DNA from 2 places in the Nocardia wallacei genome. Region 2 is predicted to be linked to the other one. Evidence: riboswitches for the same ligand, from Rfam matches in the RefSeq annotation. Region 2 holds a riboswitch; the other holds the start of a gene.
What was found. A riboswitch is a leader RNA that binds a small molecule or an ion and turns the genes downstream of it on or off. The one in region 2 is predicted to bind cobalamin.

Region 1 (7,631 bases), 3.0 Mb from region 2:
CGGACGCATCTGGTCGACATTGTTGAGCGCGTCGAAGATGCGGAAGATGTCGATGCCGGTCGCGGTGGCCTCGGAAACGAAAGCGCGCGTGACCTTTTCGGGATACGGCGTGTACCCCACGGTATTGCGCCCGCGCAGCAGCATCTGCAGACAGATGTTGGGTACCGCCTCGCGCAGCGCCGCCAGCCGCTCCCACGGGTCCTCGTGCAGGAACCGCAGCGCCACATCGTAAGTCGCGCCGCCCCAGCACTCGATCGACAGCAGCTGCGGCGTCATGCGGGCGACGTGCCCGGCGACCTGCAGCAGTCCGTTGGTGCGCACCCGCGTCGCCAGCAGCGACTGGTGCGCGTCACGGAAGGTGGTGTCGGTGACCCCGACCGCCTTCTGCTCGCGCAGCCACCGCGCGAACCCCTCCGGCCCCAGCTGCAGCAACCGCTGCCGTGAACCGTCCGGCGGCGGCGCGGTGGTGTCGATCGCGGGCAGCTTGTCGTGCGGGTACACCGTGGTCGGGCGCTCGCCGTGCGGCTTGTTGACGGTGATGTCGGCCAGGTAGGTGAGGATCTTGGTGCCGCGGTCGGCCGAGCCGCGCTGCGTCAGCAGGTGCGGCCGCTCATCGATGAACGAGGTGGTGATCCGCCCGGCCCGGAAGTCCGGGTCGTCCAGCACCGCTTGCAGGAACGGGATGTTGGTCGAGACGCCGCGAATGCGGAATTCGGCGAGCGCGCGCCCGGCCCGCGCCGCCGCCTGGCCGAAGTCGCGCCCGCGGCAGGTCAGCTTCACCAGCATCGAGTCGAAATAGGCGCCGACCTCCGCGCCCAGGTTGGCGCCGCCGTCGAGCCGGATACCGCCGCCGCCCGGACTGCGGTACGCCGTGATGCGCCCGGTGTCGGGCCGGAACCCGTTGGCCGGGTCCTCGGTGGTGATCCGGCACTGCATCGCGGCCCCGCGGATGCTGACCGCGTCCTGGCTCAGCCCCAGGTGGGCCAGCGTCTCCCCGGTCGCGATCCGCAGCTGCGCGCCCACCAGGTCGACGTCGGTGATCTCCTCGGTCACCGTGTGCTCGACCTGAATACGCGGATTCATCTCGATGAAGACGTGATTGCCGCGCTCGTCGAGCAGGAATTCCACCGTCCCGGCGCAGCTGTAGCCGATCTGCCGCGCGAAGGCGACCGCGTCGGCGCAGATCCGTTCGCGCAGAGCGGGTTCCAGATTCGGGGCGGGTGCCAGCTCGATCACCTTCTGGTGCCGGCGCTGCAGCGAGCAGTCCCGCTCGAACAGGTGCATCACATTGCCGTGCTGGTCGGCGAGGATCTGCACCTCGATGTGGCGGGGATTGACCACCGCCTGCTCGAGGAACACCGTCGCGTCACCGAAGGCCGATTCGGCCTCGCGCATGGCGGCCTCCACGGCCTCGCGCAGCTGCGCCCGATCGGCCACCCGGCGCATGCCGCGCCCGCCACCACCGGCGACGGCCTTGACGAACACCGGGAACTCCACGGTCTCCGCGGCCGCCAGCAATTCGTCCACGTCGGCCGAGGGCGCGCTGGAGTTCAGCACCGGCAGTCCCGCGGCCTTGGCGGCGGCGATCGCGCGCGCCTTGTTACCGGTCAGCTCCAGCACCTCGGACGAGGGGCCGATGAATGTGATGTTCTCCCGCGCGCACGCCGCGGCCAGGTCCGGATTCTCCGACAGAAAGCCGTAACCCGGGTACACCGCGTCCGCCCCGGCGGTCTTGGCCGCCTTGATGATCTCCTCGATCGACAGGTAGGCCCGCACCGGATGGCCGGGCTCTCCGATTTGGTACGACTCGTCGGCCTTGAGCCGATGCACCGAATTGCGGTCCTCGTAGGGGAACACCGCGACGGTGCCGATGCCGAGTTCGTAGGCGGCGCGGAACGCCCGAATGGCGATTTCCCCGCGGTTGGCGACCAGCACTTTGGAGAACATCCGATTAAGGTACCTGGCCGGTCGGCGGCTGCGGACGGCGAATACACCTTCGCAGCCAACCTCACATCGAAACCGCGCCGATCTGCGAATTTGCGTAATCCGCCGGTAACCGGTGAACCGGGTGACCGAACGCGGGAATATTCATTTTCGGCCGTGGCTTATGCTCGTTGTGCAGCTGGTTCGCTGCGCCGGCGAGTTGGAGCCCCGAGCGTCGGAGTGCAGCGTCGAAACCGGTCCGTACGGATCGGCCAGAGGGAACCCGGTGGGAATCCGGGACTGTCCCGCAGCGGTATGCAGGAACGACCGCCGTCACCAGCACTGGATGCGCGCATCCGGGAAGCGACGGCCAGTAGGACCGCCCCGAGGGGGCTTGCCTGCGAGTCCGAAGACCTGCCGGCTGTGCCGGATACGCCGTATCCGGCGGCCACCGCCTCGTGGAACAGGGCGGGCGGACACCACTGCGCACACCGGATCCGCCGGTGCGAGAAGCGTTTTCGGGCTCCGTCCTCCCCTATGGCGGTGACCTGTCGCTTCCAGCACTGGAGAGAGACCGTGACCCTGCACAACCCTTTCACCGCAACGGTTCTCGGCATTCCGCGGATCGGGCCGCGGCGCGAGTTGAAACGCGCGACCGAGAACTACTGGGCCGGCCGCATCGACGCCGGCGCACTGCGCGCCGTCGGGCGTGACCTGCGCACCCGGCAGCTGACCGCCCTGGCCGCCGCCGGACTGGACTCCGTACCGGTCGGCACCTTCTCCTTCTACGATCAGATGCTCGACACCGCGGCCATGTTCGGCGCGCTGCCACCGCGCGTGGCCGATATCGCCGATCCGCTCGACCGCTACTTCGCCGCCGCCCGTGGCACCGAGACGGTGGAACCGCTGGAGATGACCAAGTGGTTCGACACCAACTACCACTACCTGGTCCCCGAGATCGGCCCCGCGACCACGTTCGCGCTGCAACCGGACAAGCTGCTCGAGGAACTGCGGGAAGCGCGGGAGCTGGGCGTCCCGGCCCGCCCGGTCGTGATCGGCCCGCTGACCTTCCTGAAACTGGCGAAGGGAATCGACGGCGCCGCGCCGCTGGACCGGCTGAACGACCTGCTCCCGCACTATCGCGAACTGCTGCGGCTGCTGGCCGCCGAGGGCGCGCAATGGGTACAGATCGATGAACCGGTGCTGGTCACCGACCTCACCGCGCCCGAACTGGCACTGCTGCGGCGCACCTATGCCGAACTGGCGGGCGTGCCGCAGCGCCCATCGATCCTGGTGGCAACCTACTTCGGCCGTCCCGGCGCGGCGTTGCCCGCGCTGGCCGACATGGGTGTGGAGGGCATCGCGCTCGACTTCGTCGCGGGCACCACGGTGAACGACGTGGCCGCGGTCCCGGCGCTGGCGGGCAAGCTCGTGGTGGCGGGCGTGGTCGACGGCCGCAATGTCTGGCGCACCGATCTCGACCGGGCGCTGGCGACCTTGGGCACGCTGCTGGGCAGTTCGGGCGCGCTGGCGGTATCGACGTCCAGTTCGCTACTGCACGTGCCGTATTCGCTGGACGACGAGTCCGGGGCCGATGCGGCGCTGCGGTCGTGGCTGGCCTTCGGGGCGGAGAAGGTCGCCGAGGTGCGGCTGCTCGCGACGGCGGTGCACCGGGGCACCGACGCCATCGCGGACGAATTGTCCACGGCCCGTGCGGCCTTGGCGAGCCGCGCCACCGACCCGCGCCTGCGCAACGATGCCGTGCGCGCCCGGCTGGCGGCACTCGGCCCCGACGCGACCCGGCGCGCCCCCGCTGCCGAACGCTCTGCGCTGCAACGGGAGCGGCTGCGGTTGCCGTCGCTGCCCACCACCACGATCGGCTCCTATCCGCAGACGTCCGCGATCCGGCAGGCCCGCGCGGCACTGCGGAGCGGCGAGATCACCGCGGCGCAGTACGACGAGCGGATGCGCGCCGAGATCGCGGATGTGATCACGCTGCAGGAGAAGCTGGGTCTCGACGTGCTGGTGCACGGCGAACCCGAGCGCAACGACATGGTGCAGTACTTCGCCGAACAGCTGGACGGGTTCTTCGCCACGGCCAACGGCTGGGTGCAGTCCTACGGCACCCGCTGCGTGCGCCCGCCGATCCTGTTCGGTGACGTCGCGCGGCCCGCGCCGATGACCGTGCGGTGGATCGAGTACGCCCAGTCACTGACCGACAAGCCGGTCAAGGGCATGCTCACCGGTCCGGTGACGATCCTGGCCTGGTCGTTCGTGCGCGACGACCAGCCGCTGGCCGACACCGCCCGGCAGGTCGCGCTGGCCATCCGGGACGAGACGGTGGATCTGCAGTCCGCCGGGATCCGCATCGTGCAGGTCGACGAGCCCGCGCTGCGGGAGCTGCTGCCGCTGCGCGCCGACGCCGAGCAGCAGTATCTGGACTGGGCGGTGGCCGCGTTCCGGCTGGCGACCAGCGGCGTCTCGGATGCCACCCAGATTCACACGCACCTGTGCTACTCGGAGTTCGGTGAGATCATCGAGGCGATAGCGGATCTGGACGCCGACGTCACCTCGATCGAGGCGGCGCGCTCCCGGATGGAGGTGCTCGACGACCTGAACGCGGCGGGCTTCCACCTGGGCGTCGGGCCGGGCGTCTACGACATCCACTCACCGCGGGTGCCGAGCGTGGAGGAGATCACTTCCTCCTTGCGGGCGGCGTTGAAAGCCGTTCCGGCCGAACGTCTCTGGGTCAACCCGGACTGCGGACTGAAGACCCGTGGCCCGGCCGAGGTGGAGGCGTCACTGCGCAACATGGTCACCGCCGCCCAGTCCGTGCGCTGAACACCGCGACCCCGGCCGTCGAACACGGCCGGGGTTCGCGGGGCGGTCGCTATGCGACGCCCATACTTCGTTGCGGCACACCGACATACGCCGACAGAGGGCGGATGAGGGCGTTGGATTGGGACTGCTCGATGATGTGCGCGGTCCAGCCGGTGATGCGGCTCATCACGAAAATGGGCGTGAACATGTCGATGTCGAAGCCCATCAGGTAGTAGGCGGGCCCGGCCGGGAAGTCGAGGTTGGGCTCGATGCCGGTCTCCTCCGCCATCGCGGCTGCCAGCTCGGTGTACATCCGCAGCCACTCGTGGCCGCCGGTCACCTCGGCGACCTCCGTCAGGGCCGCCACCATGGTGGGCACCCGGGAGTCGCCGTTCTTGTAGACCCGGTGCCCGAAGCCCATCACCTTCTCCTTGCGGGACAGCTTGTCGCGCAACCACTCCCGCACCCGCTCCGGCCGCCCGATCTCCAGCATCGCGTGCATGACGGCCTCGTTCGCGCCGCCGTGCAGCGGCCCCTTCAAGGTACCGATGGCAGCGGTGACAGCGCTGTACATATCCGATTCGGTGGAGGTGACGACCCGGGCGGCGAAGGTGGAGGCGTTGAAACTGTGCTCGGCGTACAGGATCAGCGATGTCTCGAACGCCCGCACGACGCGCGGGTCCAGCTGCCGTTGCGCGGAGTCACCGAAGCACATGGTGAGGAAGTTCTCGGCGAATCCGAGCCGCGCATCCGGTGCGATCGGGTCCGAGCCGCGGCGGCGGCGCAGGTCGGCCGCGATGACCGTCGGGAGGATCGCGGTGATACGCAATGCCTTGGCCAGCAATGCCTCCGGGCTCTTCCCGCGATCCTCGAGCGGGTCCTCGGCCCCGAGATAGCTGACCACCGTGCGCACCACATCCATCGGGTGGCAGGTCTCGGGCAGCTTGTCGATCAGCGCGAGCAGCGAGCGGTCGAGGGGCCGCAGCGCGCGTTCGCGGTGGCACAGCGCCTGCAGCTGATTCGAGTCGGGCAGTTCGCCGTGCCACAGCAGGTAGGCGACCTCCTCGAAACAGCAGTGCGCGGCCAGGTCCTGCACCGGATAGCCGCGGTAGGTCAGGGAGTTGGTCTCGGGCACGACCTTCGAGATGGCGGTGGTGTCGACCACCACTCCGGCCAAGCCCTTCTTGATCTCGGTCATGGGTCACTCGCTCACGGTGAAATCGAATATGCCGGAATCGAACTCGTTGTAACGCTGGTAATCGAGCAGCTCGTACAGCCGCGATCGGTGTTGCATGCGATCCAGCAGACCGGATTGGGTTCCGGCGGCGGCGATCTCGCGCAAGCCCTGCTCCGCCGCGAACATGGCCAGCCGCAGTGTGGTCACCGGGTAGATGACGGCGTTGTAGCCGATCTCCTCCAGCGTCCGTGCCGACAGCAGCTCGGATTTGCCGAACTCGGTCATATTGGCCAGCAGCGGGACATCCACGGCCGCACGGAACTTCACGAACTCCGCGGCGTCGGCCAGCGCCTCGGTGAAGATCAGGTCGGCGCCCGCGTCCGCGTATGCCTTGGCCCGGTCGATCGCCGCGGGCAGGCCCTCGATGCCGCGGGCGTCGGTGCGGGCGCAGATCACGAAGTCCGGATCGCGGCGGGCCGAGACCGCGGCGCGGATGCGCCGCACCATGTCGGCTGCCGGGACCACCGCCTTGCCGTCGAGATGCCCGCACCGTTTCGGGTTCACCTGGTCCTCGATGTGACATCCGGCCAGCCCCGCGTCCTCCAGCAGCGTGACGGTGCGGGCGGCGTTCATCGGTTCGCCGAATCCCGTGTCGGCATCGATCAACGTCGGCAGCTCGGTGACCCGCGCGATCTCCCGCCCCCGCGCGGTCACCTCACTCGACGTCGTCAACCCGATATCGGGCAGCGCGAGTTCCGCCGACACCACCGCCCCGGACACATACACCCCCTCGAACCCGATCTCCTGAATCACCTTGGCCACCAACGGGTTGAACGCCCCCGGCAACCGCTGAATCCGCCCGCTCCCCAACCCGTCCCGCAACCCCCGCCGCTTCTCCCCCGCCGTCCGCTCCCCCACCATCAACCCACTCACGCCAACCACCGCCCAGCGATGTGAGCCACCCCCACTAGGCTCGGCTCATGACCGAGCCGCTGCGCTATCGCCTGATCACCGGACCCGACGACGTCACCTTCTGCGAGCGGATCAGCACACTGCTCGAGGAGGGGTACCGGCTGCACGGTTCCCCGGCGGTCACCTTCAACGGCACCGCGGTGATCGCGGCCCAGGCCGTGGTGTGGGATCCGCGCTGACATCAGAAGATTCCCTTTCCGGTCGACGGCGCGGTGGCGAGGACCGCGTTTGACACGGTGAACGTGAGCTGGTCGAGTTCGCCCGGCCGCAGCATCGGGGTGCGTTGCGCCGCGGCCAGGAAGCGGTCCTGTTCGGCCGGTTCGAGCACGCCCTCGGTGAGCGTGCGGAATTTGGCGATGTACTGCTCCCGTCCGAACGGGCGCGCGCCGAGCGGATGCGCGTCGGCCACCGCCAGTTCGTCGACGATCGTCTCGCCGCTGGTCAGCGTCACTTCGGCACGCGCGCCGAATGCCTTCTCCGCCGGGTCGGCCGAGTGGTAGCGGCGCGTCCACTCGGGATCCTCCACGGTGCGGATCTTGTGCCACAGCGCCACGGTGTCGGGCCGCCGCGCCCGCTCCGGCGCGTACGAGCGCTCGTGGTGCCAGGTCCCGTCCTGCAACGCGACGGCGAAGATGTAGGGCACGGAATGGTCCAGCGTCTCCCGGCCGGCATTCGGGTCGTACTTCTGCGGATCCCCCGAACCGCTGCCGATCACCACGTGGGTGTGGTGGCTGGTGTA
Region 2 (7,631 bases):
GCCGCCGCGCGTGCCGCCGGACGGTCGGTCGCGGTGTGCAAACCGGCGCAGACGGGCGTGCGGCCGGGCGAGCCCGGCGACCTGGCCGATATCGCGCGGCTGGCCGGGGTCACCCGGACGCTGGAACTGGCTCGCTACCCCGACCCGCTGGCCCCCGACACCGCCGCCCGGCGCGCGGGGCAGCCGCTGCTGACGCTCGGTGACACCGTCGCCGCCATCGACGCGCTCTCGGACGCGGACCTGACGCTGGTGGAGGGAGCGGGCGGCGTGCTCGTCCGGCTCGGCGAATTCACTCTCCTCGACCTCGCCCAGAAGCTCGCCGCACCCGTGCTGGTGGTCGCCGCGGCCGGGCTGGGGACCCTCAACCACAGCGAACTGACCACCCGCGCCCTCGCCGCGGCGGGCGTCCCCTGCGCGGGCCTGGTGATCGGATCCTGGCCCGCCACGCCGGATCTCGCCGCCGACTGCAATCGGACCGACCTCCCCGAGGTGACGGGAGTGGAGTTGGTCGGCGCCGTCCCCGAGGGCGCGGGCCGGTGGCAACCGGAGCGCTTCGCCGACACCGCCCCGACCTGGTTCCAGGCGGGGTGGCGCGCACGCTACCTGCACTGATCCGCGCACGTTCGGAATACCGGGCGGGGGCCGTGATAGCCGCCGGGCACGGAATGTGGAACGGGCCACCGGGCGGGCATTGTCGATGATCATGCGGACCGGACCGTCCTACAGTGGATGGAGATGCTTCTGGAGGACCGGCACCCGACCACCGTCGCGGACTACGACGATGCGCGGCGGAGGGCCCGGCTGGCCGAAACCCGGTGGGGGCACGGCTGGGTGCGGTTGCGGCGAACCCGAAGGGTGCTGCTGCGCCTGGCCTTGGTGCCGATACTGCTGCTGATGGTCTTCGCCCAGTACCTCGCCGTCGACATCGCGCCGGAACGGGCGCGGCTGGCGCGCACCGAACCGGCCGTGCTGCCGGTCGCGGCGCCCGCCCCCGAGGCCCGCAACACCGCGGTGTTCGACCTGGTCGGTCTCGGCTCGCTCGACGCCACCGCCACCGCTCGCGCCTTGCCGTCGCTGACCCGGATGGGTTCGGTGTGGGCGGTGCGCTACGACAACACCGGTATCGACACCAAGGTGATCAGCGACCTGATCATCAGGGTCACCGAGGCCGCGCGCATCGACAACGTGGTGCTGGTCGGCCACAGCATGGGCGGCGTGATCGCCCTGGAGATCGGCAAGCACATCCACACCGGCTCCACCAAGAACCTGGCCGCCGTCGTCCTGGACTGCACGCCGATCGACCTCGACGCCGTACGCCCGGAAAGCCGCGACCAGGGCGAGGATCTGTTGCGCTGGACCGGCTGGCTGCCGGGCATCCGGGAGAGCCGCAGCCTGCGCCTGTTCGCCGAAACCTACGCTCGGCGTGACCGTTTCCTCGACCGCGACACCACCCCGCCCGGCATTCGCGGTGACCGGCTGTGGTCGACGGTGGGGGAGGTGTTGCGGCAGAAGATCGGCAATCGCGACGCGGCCAGCAACGGGCTGATCGAATCGCAGTTCCGCGCGATCGTGGCGGGCGGCGCGGTCGATGATCTGCGTGCTCTGGTCAAACCGGTGAGCGGCAAGTCGCGTCCGGCGGTGGTCTTCCTGCGCCCGAACAATCCGGAGCGGGATCCGATCGTGGATGTCGAGTACACCCATCGGGTACTGATCCAGCAGGTCGGCGGCGTGGACGGGAATCTGCTGACGGTGCTCGCGCACGGTACGGGGCACGCGAATCCCGTGCAGCAGCCGGGGGAGTACAACAAGGTCATCGCGCAGCAGGTGGTGCCGTTCGTGCGGCAGGTCCGCGATCAGGAACTGGTCATGGCGCGGTGATCGGTTTCACCGCACCGCGTCGTCGCTGCGCGGCCGAATTCCCGACGGCGGCAACAGTTTCCAGGTCTCCAGTTGTGCCCGGACCTGCTCGGCGGCGTCGATGTTGAGCGGCCCGCTGGTCCACATGGTGTAGGGCAGGTCGAAGAACCGCTGCTCGGTCACCGCGCGGAGCCGGTTGATGCCGGGCTTGGCGCGTAGCAGTTCCACCTTCTGAGCGAACGTCTGCGGCGGATAGTCGACGAACACCAGAGCGTCCGGATCCGATGCCGCCAGTCGCTCCCACGACACCCGGGTCCACGAGTCGGCCACGTCCTCGAGGACGTTGTGCGCGCCCGCGGCGTCCAGGATCGCTTGCGGCCCACCGAATCTGCCGCTGGAGAACACGGTGTCGCTCGCGCTGTCGAAGACGAAGACCCGCGGCCGCCGATCGGCCTGCGGTGCGCGGTGCAGGGCGTCGAGGCGGGCATCGAGGTCGGCGACCAGGCGGGTGGCCTGCTCGGTGCGGCCGGTGATCGCGCCGAGGTTGCCGAGATCGGTGCGCAGGGCCGTCCACGGATCGACGATGCCGCGCGCCTGCTCGCCGCTGCGCTGCCGGCAGCTCTCGGTCAGGATGTAGGCGGCAATGCCGTTCGCGCGCAACGACTCCGGAGTGAGATCCTTCGCCTCGGTGTAACCGTAGTTCCATCCGGCGACCATCACGTCGGGGCGTTGCGCGATCACCGTCTCCCGGGACGGAGACTCGGGGGACACCACGCGCAGGCGATCGACCGCGTCGCCGTAGTGGCGGCGCAGGGTCGCGGCGTCGTCGGCCTGCAGGCTGGACACCGCGGTCACCGCGTCCTGCGCGCCGAGGGCGAGCGCCATCGAGATCATGTTGCTGTCGTTGACGAACATGCGCTGGGCCGGTGCGGGGAAGCGCACCTCCCGTCCGCAGTTGCGCAGCGTGAGATTGCCGTGCACGGCCGGTGCGGCGCCGCACGCTGTCACCGTGAGAACCGTTGCGAGAGTGGCGAATATCGGAGCCCAGGATCTCATCGTCGTCCTTCTGTGGGTGGTGCGGGTCACGACCGGTCGGCCATCGTGTCGAGCAGCAGGTGGGTTTCCCCGGTGTCCGGATGGCGGACGCGCGCGGCTCGCACGCCGAACACGCTGCCGAGCACCTCCGGCGTGAGCGCGGACTCGGGCGGTGCCAACGCACCCGCACGGCCGTCGTGCAGCACCACGACACGGTCGCAGAAGCGGTCGGCCAGGTCGAGATCGTGCAGCGTGAGCACCACCGTCCGGTCCAGCGTGCGAGCCAGCGCCAGCAGCGCGAGGCGGTGGGTGACATCGAGATGATTCGTCGGTTCGTCGAGCAGCAGCACGGGGGTGTCCTGCACGAGCGCGCGAGCCAGCAGCACCCGCTGCCGCTCCCCGCCGGACATCCGATGTACGGGCCGATCGGCGAACCCCTCGAGATCCACTGCGCGCAGAGCGCTCTCGACGGCCGCCCGCTCCCGCGGACCGCCCGACCCCCAGGGCGGCAGATACGGAGTGAGGCCCAACGCCACCACCTCACCCGCCCGCAGATCATCGGGCGGCTGTTCGTCCTGCGCGACCGACGCGATCGCCCGCGCCCGCCGCCGCGCCGACACGCCCCGCAGGTCGATGCCTTTCACCAGCACCTGTCCCCGCCGCGGCCGAAGCAGCCCGGCCAGCGTGCGCAACAGCGTGGTCTTCCCGCTCCCGTTCGGGCCGACGATCCCGACGAGCTCACCGGCCGCCACCGTGAAACCCACCTCCGCCAGCACGGTCCGCCGCCCCGGGCCGCAGGCCAGCTCCCGGACCTCCAGCACAGGACCCCGGCCCGCCGCGGGCATCGCCTGACCCTCCGACACCCTCACGACGCACCGAATCGGTAGCGGCGGCGGCCCATCAGGAGGAGGAAGACGGGAGCGCCGATGAGGCCGGTGAGGACACCGACGGGGATTTCGGTGGGGCGGACGAGGATTCGGGCGGCGGCGTCGGCCACCACGAGGAACAGCGCGCCGCACAGGGCGCTCACCGGAAGCAGCGCGCGGTGCGGGGAGCCGACCAGCAGGCGGGCCGCGTGCGGCACCACCAGACCGACGAAACCGATCCCGCCGGAGACCGCCACCAGGACGCCCACCAGCACGGCCAGCCCGGCGAACAGCGCAATCCGCAAGGCGCGCACCGGGACTCCCACGGACGCCGCGGTGTCGGCGCCCACGGTCAGCGCGTCGAGCCAGCCCGCGGCCGCCGCCAGTGCCAGCGCCGCGGCCCCGACGACACCGGCGGGCAACGCGATCCGCGTCCAGTCCGCCCCCGCGAGACTCCCCAGCAGCCAGAACAGCACCGCCTGGGCGGCCGCCGGATCGGCGCTGCGAAAGATCAGGTAGCTGCTCAGTGCCGCGAAAGCCGACCCCAGCACGGTGCCGGTCAGCACCAGCCGCAGCGGTGTCAGCCCGCCTTGGGCGACCGCGATCAGAAAGACCATCGCCGCCGCGGCGAACGCGCCGAGCAGCGCACCCCCCGACAGCGCCCACACTCCGGCCCCCGCGAAGAACCCGGAGGTGATCACCGCCGCAGCCCCCACGCCCGCCCCGGACGACACGCCGAGCAGATACGGATCGGCGAGCGGATTGCGCACGAGCGTCTGCATGGCCGCCCCGGCCAGCGCCAGGCCCGCACCCACCACGGCCGCCAGCAGCGTGCGCGGCACCCGCAACTGCCAGATGATGGTGTCGAGACCGGGGTCGGCGACGGCGGCTCCGGTCACCCTCGCCCGCAGTACCTCGAAAACGGTTGCGGGCGGCACGGTTTCGGCCCCGCATCCGGTCGCCGCCACCATGGCGCACCCGAGCGCCAGCACGACGACGGGGACGACCACCGATGTCCGCGCGCGGATCATCGCCGATACTCCATGGGCACCTCGCGACCTCAGAGCGGTACCCGGCGAGGGAGGTCTGACTTCCGCGGTGAGCCCGAGCCCGCCCGCGGTCACAGTGGCGCGACCGTTCCGGAATTCCACCGGATTCCCGCACCCGCCGGGAATGACGAAGGGGACTCTACCGTCCGGTTTGTCCGGTCAGCGCACCCGGTCGCCCAGCAGATGCCGGACCCCGCCCACGAACAGCTGCAACCCGAAGTCGAAACGCTCGGTGGCGCTGGTGTTCTCGTACAGCGGCGACGACTCCTCCGGCAGCGCGCCCGCCGAATCCATCTGCATCCGCGACTGCTCGTCGACGGTCTCGCCGAGCACGTAGTACAGCAGGGTGTAGGCGGCCAGGTCGGCCTCCTCGCGGCCCATGCCGCCGCGAATCAGCGCGCCCGCCACCCGCTCGCGGCCCTTGCTGGTGGTCAGGCGCGAGGCATAGGTGGCCGATACCAGTTCCGCGCCGTCGCGGTAGGCGAGCAGGCACGAGCGCATCCGGTGTGCCAGCTCGCCCACCTGAGCGGACCACTCGCCGGCGGCGACCGGCTCGTCCAGCGGTGCCAGGATCCGGTCGGCGACCGCGCCGAGCAGCGCTTGTTTGTTGGGGAAGTGCCAGTACAGCGCGCCGGGCTGGACGTGCAGCGAGGTCGCCAGCCGGCGCATCGTGAGATCGGCCAGGCCGAATTGGTCGAGGATGGCGATGGCGCCGTCGACGACGTCGGTGCGGTGCAGTTGCACTTGGCGACAACCCTTTCGTGCTTTGACTCGGCCCCCACGCTACCCTAGCCTGAACACCGTTCAAGTTGCACGGCCGCAGCCCGGCCGGACGAAGGGATTCGTGCGCATGACCCAGGCACCCGTCAGGACCGACACCGACATTCTGGCGATCGCCCGCGAGCAGGTGCTCGACCGCGGCGTCGGCCTCGACCAGCAGCAGACCGCCGAGGTGCTGCGCCTCGCCGACGACCGGCTCGAGGAGCTGCTGGAACTCGCGCACGAGGTCCGCATGAAGTGGTGCGGCCCGGAGGTGGAGGTCGAGGGCATCATCTCGCTCAAGACCGGCGGCTGCCCCGAGGACTGCCACTTCTGTTCGCAGTCCGGGCTGTTCCAGTCCCCGGTGCGCGCGGCCTGGCTCGACATCCCCTCGCTGGTCGAGGCCGCCAAGCAGACCGCCAAGACCGGGGCCACCGAATTCTGCATCGTCGCGGCGGTGCGCGGGCCGGACGAGCGGCTGATGGCGCAGGTCGCCGCCGGTGTGGAGGCGATTCGCAACGAGGTCGACATCCAGGTGGCGTGCTCGCTGGGCATGCTCACCCAGGAGCAGGTCGACCAGCTCGCCGCCATGGGCGTGCACCGCTACAACCACAACCTCGAGACCGCCAGGTCGCACTTTCCGAACGTGGTCACCACGCACAGCTGGGAGGAGCGCTGGGACACCCTGCGCATGGTCCGCGAGGCCGGTATGGAGGTGTGCAGCGGCGGCATCCTCGGCATGGGCGAGACCATCGAGCAGCGCGCCGAATTCGCTTCGCAGCTGGCCGAATTGGAGCCCGACGAGGTGCCGCTGAACTTCCTCAACCCGCGCCCGGGCACCCCGTTCGGCGATCTGGAGGTACTGCCCGCGGCCGAGGCGCTGAAGGCCGTCGCCGCGTTCCGGCTCGCGCTGCCGCGCACCATGCTGCGCTTCGCCGGGGGCCGCGAGATCACTCTCGGTGACCTCGGCGCCAAGCAGGGCATCCTCGGCGGCATCAACGCCGTCATCGTCGGCAACTACCTGACCACGCTGGGCCGTCCGGCCGAGCAGGACCTGGATCTGCTGGGCGAATTGAAGATGCCGATCAAGGCCCTCAACGAAACTCTCTGAGCGGCAACCGTCCACCCGCCGGGACGGCACCGCTACCCGGCGGGCGGGTCCCGGTCGGGTATTGTCAGCAGCCCAGGAGCTGCACTTTTCGAGGTGGACGTGGACATCATGGAAGAGCGCTACAACCCGTTCACGGGTAAGCGGGTGGTACCGAACCTGGCCGACCCGATCCCGGCGGCGGCCGTGCTGGGTCTGGAGCCGCCGCGGTTCTGCGAGCAGTGCGGGCGGCGCATGATCGTTCAGGTGAGCCCCGACGGCTGGTGGGCGAAGTGCTCGCGCCACGGGGTGATCGATTCCAAGAGCCTGGACCATCGTTGATGGCCCACCAGAGCGCCGTCGTGCCGTCCGGTGCGGGCCGCCGCGAGGTGCGTGCCGTGCTGGGCGTGGTGGCCGCCGTGCTGGCGGTCAGCGCGCTCGGTGGCGTGGTCTGGGCGCTGCTGGCGCCCGCGGAGCGGGTGATCGTGGTGGAGCCGGGCCGGGGCGCGGCCCTCACCGGCGAGAGCGCGCACCGGTTCGACGCGGTGGCGATCTTCGTGTGCGTCGCTGTGATCGCCGGACTGCTCACCGCCGCCGCGGCGTGGCGGGTGCGCCGGATCCGCGGCCCGCTGCTGCAGGGTGGGCTGTTGTTCGGTTCGCTGGCCGGTGCCTGGCTGATGGCGTGGCTGGGGGAGCGGGTCGCCGAGTGGAAGTATCCGCACGTGCCGAATCCGCCGGTGCGCGCGATCGTCGAACTGCCGCCGCTGATCTCACCGTCGGAGTTCACCGGATGGACGCAGCTGGTGGTGCAGCCGCTGGTGGCCGCGCTGGTCGTGCTCGTGCTGTCGGCGCTGAACACCTCCGAGGACCTGGGCGCCGGGCCCGTCACCGCGGCCGAGCCCGACGGGGCCCGCGCGTACGCCTCGCAGATCAGCTACGGCCCCTACGGAACACCGGCCGCGCAGCCGTTCGAGGGCG

Region 1: another riboswitch for cobalamin. It lies ahead of metE (5-methyltetrahydropteroyltriglutamate--homocysteine S-methyltransferase); the one in region 2 lies ahead of NWFMUON74_RS23340 (FecCD family ABC transporter permease).

What each region holds. Positions count from the first base shown of each region.
Region 1 covers NZ_AP023396.1:2,296,396-2,304,026, reverse strand. Annotated here, with positions in the region: gene NWFMUON74_RS10380 (pyruvate carboxylase) at 1-1,947, opposite strand, end outside; cobalamin riboswitch at 2,162-2,359, shown strand; gene metE (5-methyltetrahydropteroyltriglutamate--homocysteine S-methyltransferase) at 2,461-4,764, shown strand; gene NWFMUON74_RS10370 (bifunctional 2-methylcitrate synthase/citrate synthase) at 4,814-5,941, opposite strand; gene prpB (methylisocitrate lyase) at 5,945-6,841, opposite strand; gene NWFMUON74_RS10360 (DUF1737 domain-containing protein) at 6,901-7,071, shown strand; gene NWFMUON74_RS10355 (MmgE/PrpD family protein) at 7,074-7,631, opposite strand, start outside.
Region 2 covers NZ_AP023396.1:5,303,299-5,310,929, reverse strand. Annotated here, with positions in the region: gene bioD (dethiobiotin synthase) at 1-612, shown strand, start outside; gene NWFMUON74_RS23355 (alpha/beta fold hydrolase) at 736-1,878, shown strand; gene NWFMUON74_RS23350 (ABC transporter substrate-binding protein) at 1,885-2,913, opposite strand; gene NWFMUON74_RS23345 (ABC transporter ATP-binding protein) at 2,940-3,761, opposite strand; gene NWFMUON74_RS23340 (FecCD family ABC transporter permease) at 3,758-4,789, opposite strand; cobalamin riboswitch at 4,808-4,962, opposite strand; gene NWFMUON74_RS23335 (TetR/AcrR family transcriptional regulator C-terminal domain-containing protein) at 4,967-5,551, opposite strand; gene bioB (biotin synthase BioB) at 5,658-6,677, shown strand; gene bsaP (biotin synthase auxiliary protein BsaP) at 6,786-6,995, shown strand; gene NWFMUON74_RS23320 (DUF2567 domain-containing protein) at 6,995-7,631, shown strand, end outside.